One region of the Clostridium neonatale genome, then DNA from elsewhere that is predicted to be linked to it. Evidence: riboswitches for the same ligand, from Rfam matches in the RefSeq annotation. Region 1 holds a riboswitch; each other region holds the start of a gene.
The links. A riboswitch is a leader RNA that binds a small molecule or an ion and turns the genes downstream of it on or off. The one in region 1 is predicted to bind cyclic di-GMP.
Positions count from the first base shown of each region.

Region 2: linked by a shared signal. The riboswitch ahead of CNEONATNEC86_RS09020 (response regulator) and the one ahead of flgB (flagellar basal body rod protein FlgB) in region 1 are both predicted to bind cyclic di-GMP.
Region 3: linked by a shared signal. The riboswitch ahead of CNEONATNEC86_RS06345 (NPCBM/NEW2 domain-containing protein) and the one ahead of flgB (flagellar basal body rod protein FlgB) in region 1 are both predicted to bind cyclic di-GMP.

Region 1 covers NZ_UICR01000002.1:1,174,272-1,178,870, forward strand. The annotation lists gene fliF (flagellar basal-body MS-ring/collar protein FliF) at 1-950, opposite strand, end outside; gene fliE (flagellar hook-basal body complex protein FliE) at 983-1,288, opposite strand; gene flgC (flagellar basal body rod protein FlgC) at 1,297-1,707, opposite strand; gene flgB (flagellar basal body rod protein FlgB) at 1,721-2,116, opposite strand; cyclic di-GMP riboswitch class I at 2,439-2,522, opposite strand; gene CNEONATNEC86_RS17005 (flagellin) at 2,652-3,494, opposite strand; gene CNEONATNEC86_RS17010 (motility associated factor glycosyltransferase family protein) at 4,563-4,599, opposite strand, start outside.
Region 2 covers NZ_UICR01000001.1:1,948,839-1,953,437, reverse strand. The annotation lists gene ytxC (putative sporulation protein YtxC) at 1-281, opposite strand, end outside; gene CNEONATNEC86_RS09030 (DUF6873 family GME fold protein) at 467-1,171, shown strand; tRNA gene CNEONATNEC86_RS09025 (tRNA-Cys) at 1,345-1,419, shown strand; gene CNEONATNEC86_RS09020 (response regulator) at 1,516-1,881, opposite strand; cyclic di-GMP riboswitch class I at 1,963-2,044, opposite strand; gene CNEONATNEC86_RS09015 (aspartate aminotransferase family protein) at 2,307-3,521, opposite strand; partial or broken gene CNEONATNEC86_RS09010 (iron-containing alcohol dehydrogenase) at 3,580-4,599, opposite strand, start outside.
Region 3 covers NZ_UICR01000001.1:1,402,491-1,407,089, reverse strand. The annotation lists gene CNEONATNEC86_RS06345 (NPCBM/NEW2 domain-containing protein) at 1-2,436, opposite strand, end outside; cyclic di-GMP riboswitch class I at 2,598-2,681, opposite strand; gene CNEONATNEC86_RS06340 (VOC family protein) at 2,876-3,265, opposite strand; gene CNEONATNEC86_RS06335 (PTS transporter subunit EIIC) at 3,368-4,599, opposite strand, start outside.

The DNA.
Region 1 (4,599 bases):
CTCATATTATTATCTACTGGGCTTTCGCTGACCTGTCCAGTAGATGAATTGTTTTGTTCCCTACTACTTTCTTGACTAATTATTACTTTATTAGGATCAACAACTGTTTGAGTCTTTTGAGTAGAATCAAAATCTAAATTAGCATTTATCGTAGCCTTAACCTTATTTTTTCCAGCGACTGGTTCTAATAAATTAACTACTTCTTTTTGAAGCCTCTCTTCGTAATTCTTTTCTAAGGTATGCTGCTTTGTTATTGTTTCATCATCTACAGTATTTTGTCCATCTTCAATATCCTTAGTTAGTAAATTCATGTTACTATCAACTACTGTGATATTTTCTTCTGGAATATTTTTATTGCTTTTTGAAACTAATGCTACTATAGCCTTTACTTGATTTTTATCTAAACTTTCGCCTTGCTTTAATTTCAAAGTAACTGAAGCCTTTCCAGGTTCTTTATCTGTTACGAATACAGAATCTGTTGGTTCTGTAATATGTACCCTTGCTTCTTCTATTTGTTCAAACCCCTTAATAGTTCTTTCTAATTCTCCTTCAATCATTCTCTTCTTATTTAATTGAAATTGTTCATCTGTCATACCAAATGAACTAGAATTATCCATAAGTTCATACCCTATAGTTCCTGAGGTTAAACTTGGAGCTAATTTAAGTTTCAATTCATCAACTTTTTCTTTTGGTACTAGAATGGTGTTAGTATCACTTTGACTTTTATATGAAACACCGTCATCTTCTAAAGTTGACATAACCGTTTGAGCATCTTTTGCATCAAGATTTGAAAATAAAACCTTATATTTATTTGCATTTGAATAAATGATAGCACTTATTATTGCAGCAATTATAGCTATCACCGCAACAATTTCTACAATCTTCACTTTTTTGCTCTGCGATTTAAACTTTTCTAAAAGCTCCTTAACTTTCTCTAAAAGTTTTTTCATTTCAAGCTCCCCTTACATATCCTCTTGCATTTTTATTGCATCTTAATTAATTCTTTATACCCTTCAACCAGCTTGTCTCTAGTTGTAGTTAAAAACTGCAAACTTAAATTTGCTTCTGCTGCTTTCACCATAACTTCATCAATTGTAACATCATCACCTTTTACAAATGCATTTGTTGTGGCATTTGATTCTGTTGCGGCTTCATTAACATTGTCTACACATTTTTTTAACATACTAGAAAATTCATTACTATTACTAGTTGCATCCTTACCATCATTTTCTTCAAACTTATTTTGAAACTGCTGTAATCTTAAATTAAAATTATCTTCTATTCTCATCTATATACCTACTTTCCTATTTCTAATGCTTTTGAAAACATTGACTTTAATGCATTAAAGGTATCTAAATTAGCTTCATACGATCTTGTTGACACCATCATATCAGCCATTTCATTTAATACATTTACATTCGGCATAGTTACATATCCGGTTTCAGGATCTGCATCTGGATGAGTTGGATCATATACCTCTCTAAGGGGAGACTCATCCTTTTGAATCTTTACAGCCTTTACTCCTGCCATATTTCCACTAGCATCTAGTGCCTCTTGAAACACTGCCACTTTTCTAACGTATGCTCCACTTCCATCAGCACTTCTTGTAGTCTGAGCATTTGCCATATTAGAAGTTATAGTATCCATTCTTAATCTCTCTGCTGCGAGTCCCGTAGCACTTATCTGCATTGAACTAAATGCATTCATTTCTTCAACCCCTTTACTTTATAACAGACTTAAGTTCATTAATTTTCCCACTTATTCTAGTAATAAGTGCATTATACTTTAGAGTGTTTGCTGCCTGATTGACTTTTTCTATATCAAGATCAACATTATTTCCATCGTTCCTCATACTTGTCCCTTTTTCTTGTTCTATGGATATGTTACCATCAATACTATTATCTCCAGATATATGTTTAGAATTTGTTTTCTTCAACTCAAAGCTCGAATTATCTTTTTCTAAATTTTCTTCAAATACTACTGCAAATTTTTTATAATCTTTTGTATTAATATTAGCCATATTATTAGCTATTACTTTAGCTCTCATATTCGATGCTTTTAACCCTTCTTTTAGCAAATTATAGTTTTCGTCTGAACCAATAGACATTATTCCCATTTCTTCACTTCCCTTTTCTATTTTAAATATATTAAAAAATAACATAAAATTCTGTTATAATCAATTAAATATTATTAATATTGTATTTTCAATATAAAAATACAATATTATCTATATTAATTATAAAATAAACATAACAATTAATCTATATATTTTTCACAGAAATATATTTATCATTAAGTATGTATCATAATAATTTCTTTTGTTGCCTTTAAAATTTTTTAATTGCTTTTTTCCATTTAAAAACAAGCAAAATAAAACTGCTATTTTTATACTAACTTTAAAATAGCAGCTTGCATCATATTTCAAAAGTAAATACTTTCTTAGCAACTGGCTGACTTAGTATTAAACCGTAGTCCCTATAGCTTTGCGTCACAAAATTTCTCTTGCTTTGCTATTAATATTTTATTATATATATAATACTATTTTTTTACAATCTTTTCAAGTAAAATTTGTATTTATTTATATTTAATGTTAAAAGTTGTTCTTAAATTAATTATAAAACATTATTTTAAGAACAACTTAAATATATAATCTATCTTACATTTGCTAAAATATTCAATGCATCCTGTGGTAATTTATTGCTTTGAGCCATTAACCCTATTCCTGAGTCAATCAATATCTTATTTTTTGTTATTTCCATAACTTCCTTTGCAATATCAGCATCTGCCAGACTACTTTGTGCACTTGTTAATACATCGCTTATTTCACTCATGCTATCACTAGTATCATCTAGTCTTGATTGAATAGCTCCATATCTGCTTCTTATATCTGTAAGACATACCACTGCATCATCAACTTTTTCAAGTGACGCCTGTGCTCCAGCTATTGATGTAACATCTATATCATCTATTTTTAAAGCAGCTGTTGATACATTAAAACGAGGAATATCAATAATTTCTCCAGATAATGTTCCAATTGTTGTTTTCATAAATCTAGTAGTGTTGGCATTATCAGTTACTAAATTATCTGATAATTTAACACCATTAAATTCTGTATTATTAGCTAACTCATTTAATGATGACTTTATCCCTTCAATTTCTTTTTGAATTACTGCTCTATCCTCATCATTAATAGTTTCCGTAGCAGCTTGAACTGTTAATTGCTTTAATCTTGATACATTATTATTCATTTCTTGAAGTGCACCATCAAAAGTTTGAAGCATAGAACTTGTATCTTGTATATTAGAGCTTGCTGCATTTCTTCCAATAACAGTCATTCTTAAAGTTTCTGCCTGAGCTATTTTATTTGGATTATCCTTCGCACTATTTATTTTATATCCTGTACTCACGTTATTCATTGCTTTAGAATAATTATCAACGTTCCTTGAATATGTCTTAAATATTCCAAGTGAATACATATTATGATTTAATCTCATATAATAAACCTCCAAAGTACTTTTTCATTTATATTTCGTTTTAATTACTTTATTTATCGGAGATTTAATTATAATCTTTAATTTATTTTCTTAAAGGATATAGTTCTGATTAATTGTAAAATGAAATTGAGCTAACAAAAAATCCATAATGGATTATCTATGCTATAATTTAATCTCTAAAGAAAGTGCAACACAAAAAACAATCACTATGAATCATAACGCGGAATAAATAAAAAATAAACACTTGGATTTCAAAGAAAGTATGACTATTGAACTTCGTCTTAATTATGTTTTTCAACTTACAAAATAGCTAAAAAGCTAAATCACACAATAAATACTATTTTTAATTAGATACATCGTGGCACAACTACACAGATTAGGCAATTAAACTACGTTAAAATGTATCTTGCAGATACTTGCGAAGATATTTATAAAAATAATCGCCAGTATTCTTGTCTCACATTTAAACACCTAGAATACAGTTATTTCATTAATTATGATGTTATAAAAGAAAAAATCATTCATGCTCACCAGATGTGAATAGGTAATGCTATCACCAACGGCAAGTTTCAACGCTTTCAAATAGTCTGTACTAAAACTTTACATGAATATATCAATCTTGACTTGCTATCTGTTCTTAATTCAGATTTACCAATAACCTGTGTAGAAAGGCTAAACCTGCAAAAGTAAATAATCATAAGAAAAAGTTATACTAAGCATCCAACTGATATCGATAATCGTGAAGAATTTGGTTATTGGTAAAAATTCAACAATGACTGTGTTCTTCTGACTATTCTCGAGCGCAAAACAAAGAGTGTCATCATTCATAAAATTACATATAAAACTACTGAACATTTATTAACACGCTCAATAGTATCCGTAACATATATATTAATAAGTTTAACAAAATTTTCAAAACTATAATAAGTGATAATACCTCTCAATTTGTTGATTTATCCACATTAAAACCAGAAACAGATACCTTGTTATTGCAATTTATCTATATAATCCATTGAAAAATTTTATCAATATCATCTATTAGTGTTTCTTTTTAATGTACAAATCAAGTTATATAATATATTTTTCTAAATATTTTTTAAACTCG
Region 2 (4,599 bases), on a different contig from region 1:
AAGAAAAAATAATTATCAGTTAAAAACTCGAACATTTCTTTTTTTCTATAATTCTCAATAACAATTCTATATAAAATATTGCTAACATACATATTAATAATTTCTTTTATCTTTTCATTATAGCAATTTTCTTCACAGATTATTTTAATTATATGAGTCTTGCCTTCTATGCTTTCTACAAGCCCTATTAAAATATCTTTCTTCTTAAGTCGTTCTCTTAGCTCTTGCAAATCTTTCGAAAAAGACAAATCATCATCATAAGCTAATTTTAAAATAAGCATGGATTTCACTCCCTTCTTAATATTTGTATGTATAATTTTATTTGTTTTTTCCCTAAATAATTGTAAGTTGAATATTTTCCTATAATGTTTAGATATAAATTAAATTTATTGACACCATGTTATATATAGAATAAAAATATAATTGTAGCAACATTCTAATAAAATAAATCTTAAGGAGTTTTTCAATGTATTGTTTTGTTGATTATAGAATTAGTAAAGAAGAATTATTGAATCTTTCTGCTTTAAACCTTAATGTTATATCGGTACCACAATGTGATCTTGTATATAAAGCAATTAATGGTCATCCAGATATTCAAATGAATATTTTAAAAAATGATAGTGAACATAAAGTAATAATCCATAATAAAATCCATAATAATTTTAAAAATTTTCTACTTGATAACAACATAAAATATATTGTTTCAAAAAATACTTTGTCTAATACATATCCTGGAGATATTTTTTTAAATGCATTTATAACCGATAAATATTTCATACACAATACAAAATATACTGATGAAAATCTACTTGGTTCTCAAACTTATAAAATTGTTATTTCTGTGCCTCAAGGTTATACCAAGTGTTCTATACTGCCGGTGAGAGAAAATTCATTGATAACTAGTGATAAAGGAATTTTTAACGTATTAAAAAATTATGATTTTGATATATTATTGGTACCTCCTGGTGATATACTACTTCCATCTTTAAATTATGGATTTATAGGTGGCGTTGGTGGAATGATTTCAAATAACAAGATGGCTTTCTTTGGTGATTTATCATATTACAAGTACGGAAATAAAATAAAAGAGTTTCTTTTTAAATATGACATTGAGCCAATTTATCTTAGAAAAGGTAAATTAATAGACAGGGGCAGTCTGCTTACTCTTTAGTCATGTCCATATATAATATGATTTGTGTTTCTGTATGTTACTTTTAAAAATAAAATCTGCATAAGTCCTATTTTTCTAGGCTTATGCAGATTTTATTTTTAAATGAGATTTTTTAGTAACATTTTTTCTCAATTTAGCTATATTATTAATATAAGATATTTAATTAAGATTAAGGCACTATAGCCAAGTGGTAAGGCAGAGGTCTGCAAAACCTTTATTCCTCAGTTCAAATCTGGGTGGTGCCTCCATAAAAAGCCCGTAGACTTGAGAATTCTCTCGCCTACGAGCTTTTTCCTTTTGGTTTTAAAACATATTTATTTTAGATTTTTTAGGTTAATACATCATTAATCTCCGATTGTTCTTCTTACCGCTTCTACTACTCTTTCATTTTTAAAAGGTTTAACTATAAAGTCTTTGGCTCCTGCTTTTATTGCACTAACTACAACGTTTTCCTGTCCCATTGCAGAACACATGATTACATTGGCATCAACATCACTTTCAAGAATCCCAATAAGTGCATTAACTCCATCCATTTCCGGCATAGTTATATCCATCAAAGTTAAATCTGGACTTAACTGATTATATTTTTCTATGGCCACTTTTCCATTTTCAGCTTCTCCAACTACCTCATAACCGTTTTCTGTCAAAATTTCTCTAAGCATCTTTCTCATAAATATAGTATCATCACATATCAAAATTTTTTTACTCATTTTTTCCTCCTATTTATAAATAGACAAAGGCATTAAAAAAGAGCTTTATTGCATTTTTTAAATGAAATAGCCCCTTATGTAAAATGCAACTGGCTGCCATCCATTAGGAAAAGGCCCTTTAGCTTTGCGTCACAGCTTTTCAACTGCTTTGCCCTATTAAATTATTTTTTATACTTTTAGCTTGTACTAAATTCTATACTTATATTATCATTAAAGGCTTTAATTTTCAATCATTAATTTTCATTTCTTCAAAATTTTCACATAAATTCACGTTTTCGTCCAATATTTCTCATGTTTTTAATTCATTATTAAAAACATCACATTATTTCTTCGATTATAAACATAAGCTTAACTACTACTCATCTTCAAATATTAATATTCAAAAAGCCTATTGAGATACTCAACAGGCTTTTAATTAATGCAGATTATTTAACAACGTCATCTACTGATTCCTTTATTATTTCAAAAGCTTTATCACAATCCTCTTCATTTAATATTAGCGGTGGAACCATACGAATTGTATTTCCTCCAATAGCTGTAATTAAAAGCTTTCTATCAAAACATGCATGCTTAACATCTACAGCAATATTTTGGTCAAATTCAACCCCAACTAATAATCCTTTTCCACGCACTTCTACTATATGTGGTAACTCTTTTAACTTAGCTTTAAGATATTCTCCCATCTTTTCAGCATTTCCTGCTAAGTCTTTATCAATTAATTCATTAATTTGTGCATATGAAGCAGCACAACATACTGGATTTCCTCCATAAGTTGTTCCATGAGATCCAAGTGTAAATGCTTTAGACACTTTTTCAGTTGCACATATTGCTGCTATTGGCATTCCGCCTCCCATAGCTTTCGCCATTGACACAATATCCGGTTTTACATTGTAATGCATGTACGCCATAGTTTTACCGGTTCTGCACCATCCTGTTTGAACTTCATCCAATAATAGTAGCATTCCTTTTTCATCGCAGAGTTTTCTAAGCCCTTGCATAAATTCTTGTGTTGCTGGATGTACTCCACCTTCTCCCTGTATTGGTTCAATCATTATAGCTATTGTATTTTCCGTACATGCATCTTTAAATGCTTGCAAATTATTATATTCAGCATAAGTAAATCCAGGTACCATTGGCTTAAATCCAATTTGACATCCATTATCAGGTTGTCCTGTTGCTGACATAGATCCATATGTTCTTCCGTGGAAACCATTTTTAGCTGTTACAATATTATATTTGTTTGGTCCATATTCATCCACTCCATATTTTCTTGCCATTTTTATCATTGCTTCATTTGCTTCTGTCCCTGTACTTTGATAAAAAATTTTATCCATCCCTATTGTCTCACAAATTAATTTTGCAAGTAATGCTTGAGGAATTGTATATGGATAATTAAATGTATGGATTATATCTTCTACCTGATCCTTAATAGCGGCTACTACTTTTTCATTACAATTCCCTGCACTATTAACTGCAATACCACCATAAAAATCTAAATATCCATCACCTCCTTCATCATACAAGTACATATCTTTTGCAGTTTCTGCTACAAAATCAAATCTTTCGTAAGTATCAATCATATATTTGCTTACTAATCCTTTTAATTCTTCTTTTGATAGTTTTACATCTTTTAATTTCATGATAAATTCACCTTACTCGTAATTTATTTAATTCAAATTAAATTCTGATACTACTTTATTAAAGTGCTTTTCTATATATTCTTTTAATATCTTCTAATTCAAATTTCACAGGATGAATATTCATACTTCCTTGAGATACCTTTAAGCAATTTTCTGACATCCAATCTATATCTTCTTCTTTTATCCCCTGCTCTTTAAGTGTTGTCTCTAAATCTATATCTTTTAATAATTTTCTTATTGACTTTACACAGTCATTTTCATCAGCTCCACCCAATAATTTTGATATTACAGCAAATTTTTCAGGCGCTACACATATTGATTCCTCATAGATAACAGGTGTCAATGCTGCGAGGCCTCTTCCATGTACAATATCTCTTAATCCACTTGCAGGATGTTCCATGCCATGTGATGCTGTTACCCCAGCAGTATTGATTACCATTCCACCTAATGTGCTTGCCCATGTTATCGCATCAAATGCTTCCATATCTTCTGGATTTTTATAAGCTCTAACTAAATTTTTTCCTATTAATTCAATTCCCTGTAGTGCCATCATTGTAGTAATTGGCTGGGCATTTTTAGATATATATGCCTCCATATTGTGACAAAGAAAGTGCATCAAACCCAACTGATGCTAAAATATGCTTTGGCATTGTAGTCATAAGCTCTGGATCTACTATGGATGCCTTTGCGATTATAGCATTACATCTTAAAGATTTTTTATCATTATTCTCAGGATTTGTTAATACTGCAAATCCATTTCCTTCACTTCCTGTTCCACAAGTTGTAGGAACTAATATTATAGGAAGTGCTTTGTCACTTAATTTTTTTCCATATATATAATCTGAAACATCTCCTTCATTTAATGTAACAAAAGCAATTGTCTTTGCAGCATCCATTATGCTTCCACCACCAAGGCCAACAATAACATCACACCTCTCTTCTTTTGCAATATCTGCTCCTTTGTAGACAGTAGTCGTTAACGGGTTTTGCTCTACTTTATCAAAAATCACAGCTTTAATTTTATTTTTTTCAAGTAAAGATACAGCTTTATCTAACAGACCAGTTTTCTTTGTGCTGC
Region 3 (4,599 bases), on a different contig from region 1:
TATTTCATGAGTTAATCCCCAAGATGGTCCTCTGTCTTCAAATGGAATTAAGTGATTTGCCATTACGTCACTTAATACTCCTATATGATTAGTATATGAATACATATATGCAAATGGTTGTGCTAATCTAACATTTTCCCTTATATATTTAGGGTCATTTTGCTCACTACTTCCATCTAAACCGTAGTATTTAAAAATTTCTTCCATATGAGTATTGTAAGATTTTATTGTATCTAAAGGATTTACTCCTTGTTCAATATAAGTCTTATATGCTCCAGTTGCAGTACCTGTCCATACTAGATGATCACTTACGAACTCGAAAATATCTAATACCTTTCTGTCTAAAACATTAGGATTTTTAGCTATATCTTCATCCATTGCTTTTTTATATTCTATTAAGAATTTTTTGAATTCTTCTTCATTTGTATCTTTTGTAAGGAATGGGAATTTATCTCCCGAAGCAAATCTTATAACTGGAGCTTTAGGTTGCTCTTCTTTAGTGTATGGATTTACTATATATATTGGGCCACCTTTAGTTACCTCATGCTTATACCAACCATCTTGTGGTATCTCAGGAACAGCTATTACATTCTTACCTACCTTCAAACTCACTGTTCTCATCCAATTACCAAAGCTTCCCTCTTGTTGAGAAAATGCTAAGCTTGGTAGAGGCTTGCTTGGATCTGCATCAACATAAACAGTTATTACATCACCTGGTTTTGCAGATATACCTGTTGGTTGATTGTTATTACCAAAGCCAAACTTCAAATTATTTTTAGCATGCGCTACCATATCTCCATGTTGTTCTGCTGTAATAACTTTTACAGTAGACAATTCACCATTAAGTATTTCTTTTGCTAACTCTAATGGTTCTTTGAATGAACTTTCTAAAGGATGTCCTTTAGTTTCATTTTCTAAAGCCTGTAATTTTTCTTTAGTATTAAAGTCTTCTGATAATTCATTTCTTAGTCCATTTGTAAATAAATTATCAATTTTATCGCTTACAACATCTTGTTTATAAAATGCTATTTCTGATAATGTAGCCCAGTTTTGATCTGAATTTTTAAATTTAAATTTAACTCGTTTAAATTTAGTAGGATTAAATTTTGCCTCAACTAATCCAGATACTTTATTATGACTACCAGTTGCTACAAGTTTATATGTATCTCCTTTAGATGTTGTAGAACCATATATCTCAAATTCCTGTGCAAATCCTTTTCTATCAGATTTTCTTGCTCCATATACTATTCTATTTAATTCTACAGCGTCTTTAAATTCTACCTCTACTTCATTTGTAAAATCACCTTTATTTGATGTATTAGTTTCCCAATATGTATCCACATTACCATCGATAGCATTTGTTATTACTTGTCCAGAATAATAACCTCCATTATTGCTAATACTCTTTATATTATTATTATCCATTTTAAATAAATTTGAATATTCTTCATTAGAATAATGTTCAAATTGCTTTGTAGTTGCTGTTGTAGCTTCTACATTTTGATCATTTAATAATTCTCTAGCATTTTCTATATATTCTTTAAAATCGCTGTATAGTGGATGATTTTTTACTTCTTCCTCTAAAGCATCTATCTCTTCTATACTATTAAACTCTTCATTAATTTCACTCATTGTATCATCAGTAAATAGTCTATCCATTTTATCGCTTAATTTATCTTCTTTATAGAACATAAATTCTGATGCTGAAGCCCAGTCTTGATCAGCTTTTTTAAATACAAACTTTATTCTTTTAAACTTTGTTGGATTAAATTTAATTTCTACCACATCACCAGTAGAACCTTTATATTCCCCGCTACTTACTAATGTAAAATCATCTTCTCCATCAGTAAGAGAGCCGTATATTTCTAATTCTTTAGCAAAACCTTTACCCTTAGCTGATGATTGTCTCGCTGCATATACTATTCTATTTAAAGTTGTTTCTTCATTTAATTTAAATACTACTTCATTTGTAAAGTCAGATTTATTTTGCTTTTTTGTTTCCCAATGTGTAGTAAAATTGCCATCTATAGCGTTTTCAATAGATGAATTATTATTATAGTTACCTCCATTGCTAGTTATAGATTCAATATTTGAATTATCCATTTTGAATATTTCGTTATAAGCACCTATATTACTGCTATTTAATAAATCAAATTTACTTATAGTTGCTGTTACAGCAGCACCTGTAGTTTCCATTATAGGCTCTGTCTCAATTTCTGTTATAGTTGCTGCAGCTTCAGTTGTAGCTTGTACTCCTTGCTCACTTACTAATTCACTAGCATTTTCTATATCTTCTTTATCCAATATAGGTTCTGCTGTTGAGGCCAATTCTTCCTTAGCTTTTGATATTCTACTTGCTAATGCCTCTATTGATGATACTGAGAAATTAATAGTTACTGCGGCTGCCACTATGGCTGCTATTTTTCTTTTATTCATTTTTTACCCCCATAATTATTATTCCCCATAAGATGTACATTAAAAAAAGGCTACTCAAAAAAAGAGTAGCCTCATATTATCTTTATAAATTTAGTATTTTACATATTCAAAGAATGTAATATTACTAAATTAATCTAAAAAACAAAAAGTATAATGTACTCTTTGGCAACTGGCTGACATAGTTATAAACCTTAGTCCCTATAGCTTTGCGTCTCTAGATTTCTCTAAATTTGCCTATTTAATTTTACATACATTAGAATATTATCATCATTATAGAATAATTTCAATATCTCTTTATTAAACATTTTATTGTTTTAAAAAACATGTTAGTGAAACATGGCCTAATGGAAAGCAAATTCAAACATTTTATATTTGTGCTAAGATATTTTAATTTGCTTTATTCTGAATAAATTGAGTATATATAAATTGACTTATAACTCTATAACTTCTGACAAAATTCTATTTTTTCATTATTTACTCCTTGAATTTCAAAGTGCTTTATTCCATTGCTCCAAAATGGTAGAAATTCAATATTTTTATTTAATATAGTTAATTTATTTTCTTTACAATCCTTAAAAGCAGCTTCAATATCACATACATCTAAGGCTATATGATCTATAACTCCAATTTCATTGAAATTAGATTTATTCTCCCATGTTTCTATTATTAACTTATTCAATTCAAGAAACGCAACTTTTGATCCATCTTCAAGGCTTTCTCTTTGAATCACCTTAAATCCTAAGCTCTCATAAAACTCTATAGTTTTATCTATCACTAATGTTGGTATCCCTATGTGTTGAAGCCCTGTTATATTTTCATTTAAATTCATATCTTTTTCCCTCTCGCCTTCCTGTTAGTGTATTTATATCAAAAGCTATGATTTAAGTATTAACTTAGATAATAGCTTTCATCAATTCTATATAATCTTAATCTAAATAGCTTTACTATTTTTTTTGCTTACATCCTCATAACCTTTAGGTACACCCTTCACCTTATCGTATATAAATAAAAATACAATTGGTAAAGTAAATGCAACTAAGTTTCCTACAATATAAGGTATAAGAGTTTGTGGTGTTACTATTGTAAGACCTGGAAGTACAGTTAACCCTTGACCTATTGCTTTAACATCAAATATTTTCATTATTACCCCACCAAATCCTGCACCTATAAAAGAACAAATGAAAGGTATTATTGAATACTTTAAATTAACTGCAAAAATTGCTGGCTCTGTTATGCCAACTAATGATGGAATAAAGCTTGACATAGCTATCTCTCTGTCCTTAGACTTTTTCTTATATAGAAGATACATACCTATAGCACCTCCACCTTGCGCTATTATAGATACTGACCATATTGGTTGTATATAGTTAAATCCTGTAACAGCAACTAAGTTTGCCTCTATACCTTGTATAGCATGTTGAGTTCCTGTGACAACAAGTGGCTGAAGTGATGCTGCAAATACAAATGCTCCAAATGCTCCACCTTTATTGTATAATAAATCTATAACTGCTCCTAATCCTGTACCTATCGCATTTCCTAAAGGTCCAAATATAGTAAACAATGCTAAGTTTGAAAATAGTATAGTTATGGTTGGAACTAATATATAAGCTAAAACTTGTGGTGCGTACTTATCAGTAATCTTTTCTACTTTAGATAAGAACCATGCTGTAAGAACTGCTGGAAATACTCCTCCTTGGAATGCTACAGCTGGTATTACAAGTCCAAATAAATGCCAATATTCAGGTTTTACTGTACCTAATACATATTGATTTCTATCTGCAAGTCCTGGATGTATCATAACAAATCCAACCAAAAGACCTAATATAGGATTTCCACCAAAACGCTTTGTTGCACTGTACATTACTAGTACTGGTAAATAATCAAATGTAGTTGCTATTATTTTTAAGAACTTAGCTAGATCGGCAATAGTTGTGCTCTTATCAGCTAGAGAACCCTCCATTCCAAATAAACCTTGTGTAGTAAGAATAGATCTTATACCAAGTATCATCGCAGCTCCTATAAAAGCTGGTATTATTGGTATGAATATATCCGAAAATACTTTAAATCCTTGTTGTAGTTTTCCTTGTTTACTAATGCCTTCATTTTTCATCTCTGAAACAGACACTTCTTTAGCACCTGTCAATCTAGCAAACTCAGCATATA